2 regions of the Streptomyces sp. NPDC007917 genome follow, and region 1 is predicted to be linked to the other one. Evidence: riboswitches for the same ligand, from Rfam matches in the RefSeq annotation. Region 1 holds a riboswitch; the other holds the start of a gene.
What was found. A riboswitch is a leader RNA that binds a small molecule or an ion and turns the genes downstream of it on or off. The one in region 1 is predicted to bind glycine.
Positions count from the first base shown of each region.

Region 2: it holds a riboswitch for glycine, as region 1 does, so the genes downstream of both, gcvP (aminomethyl-transferring glycine dehydrogenase) here and gcvT (glycine cleavage system aminomethyltransferase GcvT) in region 1, are expected to answer to the same signal.

Region 1 is NZ_JBIBKK010000007.1:236,315-239,710, forward strand. It holds gene ACFZDL_RS16190 (hypothetical protein) at 1-236, shown strand, start outside; gene ACFZDL_RS16195 (AAA family ATPase) at 265-963, opposite strand; glycine riboswitch at 1,185-1,295, shown strand; gene gcvT (glycine cleavage system aminomethyltransferase GcvT) at 1,454-2,575, shown strand; gene gcvH (glycine cleavage system protein GcvH) at 2,713-3,090, shown strand; gene glyA (serine hydroxymethyltransferase) at 3,115-3,396, shown strand, end outside.
Region 2 is NZ_JBIBKK010000003.1:9,928-13,323, reverse strand. It holds gene gcvP (aminomethyl-transferring glycine dehydrogenase) at 1-2,157, opposite strand, end outside; glycine riboswitch at 2,347-2,444, opposite strand; gene ACFZDL_RS06000 (PRC-barrel domain-containing protein) at 2,598-2,915, shown strand; gene ACFZDL_RS05995 (DNA polymerase IV) at 2,891-3,396, opposite strand, start outside.

The DNA of each region.
Region 1 (3,396 bases):
CCAAGAAGCACGACACCAAGCCCGGCGACACCGAGGAGCCCGGCACCGAGAAGCCCGGCGCCGAGAAGCCCGCCGAGAAGCCGGACGTGAAGAAGCCCGGTACGCAGCGGCCCACCACGACGGCCCTCAGCCCCCTGTCTGCCGTCGAGCCCGCCGCGCCCAAGGTGGCCGAGGACGACTCCGTGGCCCCCATGCCGCTGCCCCACCCGGTGGAGGCGATCGCCGGGACCCCGTGACGGCTGCGCTCCGCCGTCCCGCCGCGCGTCACTCGAAGCCGATGCGGCGCAGCGCGCCGGCGGCCGCCCGATCCAGCAGCGCCACCGAGGCGCAGCCTTCGGGCGGCCGCCCGCCCTCCGCGGCGGCGACCAGCCGTCCCACGGCGCGGCGGTGCCGCCCGAAGGCGTAGCGGGAGACCGCGCGGCCGCGGGCGGCCTGCCCCTCCAGGGCCACCGCGGCCCCCACGTCCAGCAGCACCATGTGCAGCCGGCGGCCGGTGCGCCGGGCGTCGCGGGCCAGCCAGCGGCGGACCCAGGGGAGCGTGCCGCAGTCGTGCACCACGACGCTGGCGCCCGAGCGCAGCGCCCGGCGCAGCCCGGCGTAGTGGGCGCAGCGCACCAGGGGGCGGTAGAGGGCGTACGGCAGCCAGCGGGGCACCCGCCGCTCCCAGCGCTCGCGGGTGTCCTGCGAGTCCACCCGCAGCACCACGCCCCCGCGCTGGTCCAGGCGGGGCACGGCCCGGCCGATCATGGTGCTCTTGCCGCTGCCGGGCAGCCCGGAGGCGACCACCACGTCCCCCGCGCGGTAGCGCAGCTCGCGCCCGGTCGCGGCCGCGCCGCCGTCGCCGCGCAGATCGTGCACATGCGCCCCGCGCCCCGGCCTGAGCGCACCTCCGGTCGGCGCCGCGCCCTGCGTCACCGGCAGGGGTCCACATGTCGTCGTCGCGTACGTACCCTGCCCGTGCACCGTGATCGTCCTCCTAGGTCGGTCACTGCGGCTCGTTCCCGAAGAGTGTCAAGAAAAGGTAATGTCCAGCAAGGTGGTATTCCCGTGGGCTGGGTGTTCGTGCCCTGTGGGTCCGGCCTTCGGGGGTCAGGGGCCAGGGGCGACGGCGGTTCTGCCCGTTCGGGCCTTCCCTTCTCGGGCGTACGTGCGATGATGTTGCGCGCAACTCCATACCGGCCGCTTGAATCCGCGCGGGAGAGTCCTCGGCCACCGGCAGCAGTGCCGGCCGTCCGGGGCGCCGAAGGAGCAAGTCCTCCCTTGAATCTCTCAGGCCCCGATACCGCGTGGACGAGGCAGATCTGAAAAGCGAGCCGCTGGCGTGGCTCCACCCACGGTGCAAGCCGGACCGCTCGAAGAAGGGGTCACGGCGAACCTCTCAGGTTCCGATGACAGATGGGGAGGACAACGTCCTCGTCGTCCTCGTCGTCGTCCCGCCCTGGAGCCAACCCTTATGACCCATGTCTCAACCCCCCGCCGCACCGCCCTGGACGCGGTGCACCGCGCGCTGGGCGCCACCATGACCGACTTCGCCGGCTGGGACATGCCGCTGCGCTACGGCAGCGAGCGCGACGAGCACACCGCGGTGCGCACCCGCGCCGGCCTCTTCGACCTCTCCCACATGGGGGAGATCACACTCACCGGTCCGCAGGCCGGCGCCGCCCTGGACCGGGCGCTGGTGGGCCATCTGTCGGCGCTCGCCGTCGGCCGCGCCCGCTACACCATGATCTGCGACGCCGAAGGCGGCATCCTGGACGACCTGATCGTCTACCGCCTCGGCGAGCAGGAGTTCCTGGTGGTCGCCAACGCCTCGAACGCCCAGGTGGTGCTGGACGCGCTGACCGAGCGCGCCGAGGGCCTAGACGCCGCCGTACGGGACGACCGGGACGCGTACGCGCTGATCGCCGTCCAGGGCCCGGCGTCCGCAGCGATCCTGGGGGGCCTGACCGACGCCGATCTGGACGGCCTCAAGTACTACGCGGGCCTGCCCGGCACGGTCGCGGGCGTCCCGGCGCTGATCGCCCGTACCGGCTACACGGGCGAGGACGGCTTCGAGCTGTTCGTCCCGCCGGGCGACGCCGAGCGGCTGTGGCAGGCGCTGAGCGAGGCGGGGGCCCCGGCCGGGCTGGTCCCGTGCGGGCTGTCCTGCCGGGACACGCTGCGCCTGGAGGCCGGGATGCCGCTGTACGGGCATGAGCTGACCCGCGCGACCACGCCCTTCGACGCGGGGCTCGGCCGGGTGGTGAAGTTCGACAAGCCCGGTGACTTCGTCGGGCGCCAGGCCCTGGAGGCGGCGGCCCGGCGGGCCGAGGCAGATCCGCCGCGGGCGCTGGTCGGCCTGGTCGCGGCGGGCCGCCGGGTCCCGCGCGCGGGGTACGCGGTGCTCGCCGCGGACGGCGCGGTGATCGGCGAGGTCACCTCGGGCGCGCCCTCGCCCACCCTCGGCAAGCCGATCGCGATCGCGTACGTGGACGCCGCGCACGCCGCGCCGGGGACGGCGGGAGTGTCGGTGGACATCCGCGGTACCCATGAGCCGTACGAGGTCGTGGCCCTCCCCTTCTACAAGCGGCGCTGAGCCCGCCGTCCCCCGGTGCCCGGCCGCCGTCCACCGGGCGGCGCCGGGCCATCCCGCGCATATCCCTGCGTACCGCCTGTCCCACCAGGCAAGACCCGTTTCCCAAGCACTCCCCCGTATCCAGGAGAATCGGACCTATGAACAACCCCCAGCAGCTGCGTTACAGCAAGGAGCACGAGTGGCTGTCGGCCGGCGAGGACGGTGTGTCGACGGTCGGCATCACCGAGTTCGCGGCCAACTCGCTCGGCGATGTCGTCTTCGTCCAGCTTCCGGAGGTCGGCACGACGGTCACCGCGGGTGAGACCTGCGGCGAACTGGAGTCCACGAAGTCCGTCAGCGATCTTTACGCGCCGGTCACCGGCGAGGTCACCGAGATCAACGAGGACGTGGTGAACGACCCGGCGCTGGTGAATTCCGCCCCCTTCGAGGGCGGCTGGCTGTTCAAGGTGCGGGTGACGGACGAGCCGGACGAACTGCTGTCCGCCGACGAGTACGCCGCCTTCACCGAAAACTGAACCCTTCCTTCGATCGGGACCCTGATGTCGCTTCTCAACAGCTCCCTGCACGAGCTCGACCCGGACGTAGCCGCCGCGGTCGACGCCGAACTCCACCGCCAGCAGTCCACCCTGGAGATGATCGCTTCGGAGAACTTCGCTCCGGTCGCGGTCATGGAGGCCCAGGGCTCGGTCCTGACCAACAAGTACGCCGAGGGCTACCCAGGCCGCCGCTACTACGGCGGCTGTGAGCACGTCGACGTGGTCGAGCAGATCGCCATCGACCGCGTCAAGGCGCTCTTCGGCGCCGAGGCCGCCAACGTTCAG
Region 2 (3,396 bases), on a different contig from region 1:
GCCGTGCGGGATGCAGAAGGTCTTGTGCAGGTTCAGATGGGACACATCGCCGCCGAACCTGCCCGGCCGGGCCAGCCCCACCAGGGCGTTCAGGTTCGCGCCGTCCACGTAGACCTGGCCGCCCGCGTCGTGCACGGCCGCGCAGATCTCGCTGATGTGCTCCTCGAACACGCCGTGGGTGGAGGGGTAGGTGACCATCAGGACGGCCAGTTCGTCGCCGTACTGCTCGATCTTGGCGCGCAGGTCGTCGGCGTCCACCTCGCCGTCCTCGCCGGTCTTGACCACGACGACCTTCATGCCCGCCATCACGGCGCTGGCGGCGTTGGTGCCGTGCGCGGAGGACGGGATGAGGCAGACGGTGCGCCGCTCCTCGCCGTTCGCCCGGTGGTAGGCGCGCACGGCCAGCAGCCCGGACAGCTCGCCCTGCGATCCCGCGTTCGGCTGCAGGGAGACCTTGTCGTAGCCGGTGACCTCGGCCAGCCGCTCCTCCAGCTCGCGGATCAGCGTCAGATAGCCCTGGGCCTGCTCGACGGGCGCGAAGGGGTGCAGCGCCCCGAACTCCGGCCAGGTGACCGGCTCCATCTCGGTGGTCGCGTTGAGCTTCATGGTGCACGAGCCGAGCGGGATCATGCCCCGGTCCAGGGCGTAGTCGCGGTCGGCCAGGCGCCGCAGATAGCGCAGCATCGCGGTCTCGGAGCGGTGCTGGTGGAAGACCGGGTGGGTCAGATAGGCGTCGTCGCGCAGCAGGTCCTCAGGGAGCGCGTCGGCCGCGGCGGCGTCCAGCTCGTCGATGGCGGGCAGCCCGCCGTCCACGCCGAAGGCCGACCACACGGCGGCGAGCTGGGCGCGCCCGGTGGTCTCGTCGCAGGCGATGCCCACATGGTCGGCGTCGGTCAGCCGCAGGTTGACCCCGGCCTCGCGGGCCGCGGCGTGGACCTCGGCGGCCCTGCCCGGGACATGGGCGGTGAGGGTGTCGAAGAACGCACCGTGCACGATCTCCACGCCCCCGGCCCGCAGTCCCTCGGCGAGCACGGCCGCGTAGCGGTGGGTGCGCCGGGCGATGGTCCGCAGGCCCTCCGGGCCGTGGTAGACGGCGTACATCCCGGCCATCACGGCCAGCAGCACCTGGGCGGTGCAGATGTTGCTGGTGGCCTTCTCGCGGCGGATGTGCTGCTCGCGGGTCTGCAGGGCCAGGCGGTACGCCTTGTCTCCGTCGGCGTCGACCGAGACGCCCACCAGGCGGCCCGGCAGGCTGCGGGCGTAGGCCTCGCGGACGGCCATGAAACCGGCGTGCGGCCCGCCGAAGCCCATCGGCACGCCGAACCGCTGGCTGTTGCCGACGGCGATGTCGGCGCCCAGCTCCCCGGGCGAGGTGAGCAGGGTGAGGGCGAGCAGATCGGCGGCGACGGTGACCACGGCGCCGAGCTCATGGGCCCGCTCGATGACCGGGCGCAGGTCGCGCACCGCGCCGGAGGCGCCCGGGTACTGCAGCAGCACGCCGAACACCCCGCGCTCGGCCACCTCGGCCGGTATGCCCGCCGAGAGGTCGGCGACGACCACCTCGACGCCGGTGGGCTCGGCCCGGGTCCGGATGACCGCGACGGTCTGCGGCAGGGTGTCGGCGTCGATCAGGAACACGCCCTGCTTGACCTTGCCCACCCGCCGCGACAGCGCCATGGCCTCGGCGGCGGCGGTGGCCTCGTCGAGCAGCGAGGCGCCCGCGGTCGGCAGCCCGGTGAGGTCGGCGACGACGGTCTGGAAGTTGAGCAGCGCCTCCAGCCGGCCCTGGGAGATCTCCGGCTGGTAGGGCGTGTACGCGGTGTACCAGGCAGGGCTCTCCAGCACGTTGCGCAGGATCACCGGCGGGGTGAACGTCCCGTAGTAGCCCAGGCCGATCATCGGGGCGAGCGTCTGGTTGCGCTCGGCCAGGCCGCGCAGCTCGGCCAGCACCTCGGCCTCGGTGCGGGCCGGGGGCAGCCGCAGCTCCTCGGCGCTCCTGATGACCTCCGGCACGGCGGCCTGGGTGAGTTCGTCGAGGGAGCCGAAGCCGACCTGCGCGAGCATCTTGGCCTGCGCCTCGGAGTCCGGTCCGATATGGCGCCGCTCGAACGGAGTACCGCGTTCCAGCTCGGTCAGTGAGGTGCGGTTGGCGGTCATCTGCGAGGCCTCCTGGTCTGTACGACCGACGAGGGGCACCACGGTACGGGTGCCCGAACGGCCTCCCCCTCTGTCATCTCGACCTGAGAGCTTCACCGGGCCCGCGGGCGGCGACCCGGCTTTCACCGTCGGTGAGGAGGGGTCACGGAGCCGTGCTCGTCCGTGGCCCACCCTGCTTTCCAGAGTGACCTCACCCGCGCGGTACGTGTGCCTGAGAGATTCCGGGGAGGAGTTGCTCCTTCGGCGCCTCCGACAACGTCGGCGGAGGACTCTCCCGCACGGGGTCTGCAGCCACCGTCAGCCTACCAGCGAGCCTGCCGCCAGGGATTTTGAGCAAGCGCTCGAGTGGACGCGCGCGGCGTTGTGTCTTTTCGTAGGAAACACGAAGAATCAAGAGCATCGCCGGGCAGTCATGAAAAAAGCCACCTGTGGGAGAGAGTGTGCAGACCGACATCGATCCGCGGACCCTCATCGGCCGGAAGGCCTACGACCGCGATGGCGCGAAGATCGGCACCGTGGACGAGGTCTACCTCGACGACGCGACCGGCGAGCCGGAGTGGGCGGCGGTACGCACCGGCCTGTTCAGCCGGGACGTGTTCGTGCCTCTCGAACCCAGCGAGGTCATCGACGACGCGCTGCGGGTGCCGTACGAGCGGGCGCTCATCAAGGACGCGCCGGACTTCGGGGTCGGCCGCCATCTGTCGCCCGAGCAGGAGCTGCAGCTCTACCACCACTACGGTCTGGACGTGACCGGCTGACCCGGGGTGTCGGCCTCGCTCGCGGCGGGCCGGAGCAGCGGCAGCGGCTCCGCGGGCTCCAGCGCCGGGTCGTCGACCGCGAAGGTCCGCACCCGGCCCGGCTCGGACCAGGGCTCCTCGAACCGCACCGTCACCCGGCCGACCCCGCTGCCCTGCACCCACCCCGCCCCGTACTCGGCGTGTCGTACATCGGAGCCGGGCGGCCAGCGGCGGGGCCGGTCGACGCCCTCGTCCTCCTCCAGGGCCGCCGGGGCGGGCTCCGGTATCCCCCCGGCCTCCCGCGTCCCCTCCGCGGCACCGTGGGCCTCCTGGGCCTCATGAGCGGCCTGGGCGGCCTGGGCGGCCTGGGCGAACAGATCCTCCTGGGTGTAGTCCGCCAGGCCGCTCACGCCCACTCCCAGCAGCCGCACGCCCGCCGTGGTGTCCACACCTTCCAGCAGCCGCGCCGCGGCCTCCCGCACCACGGCCGGATCGTCCGTCG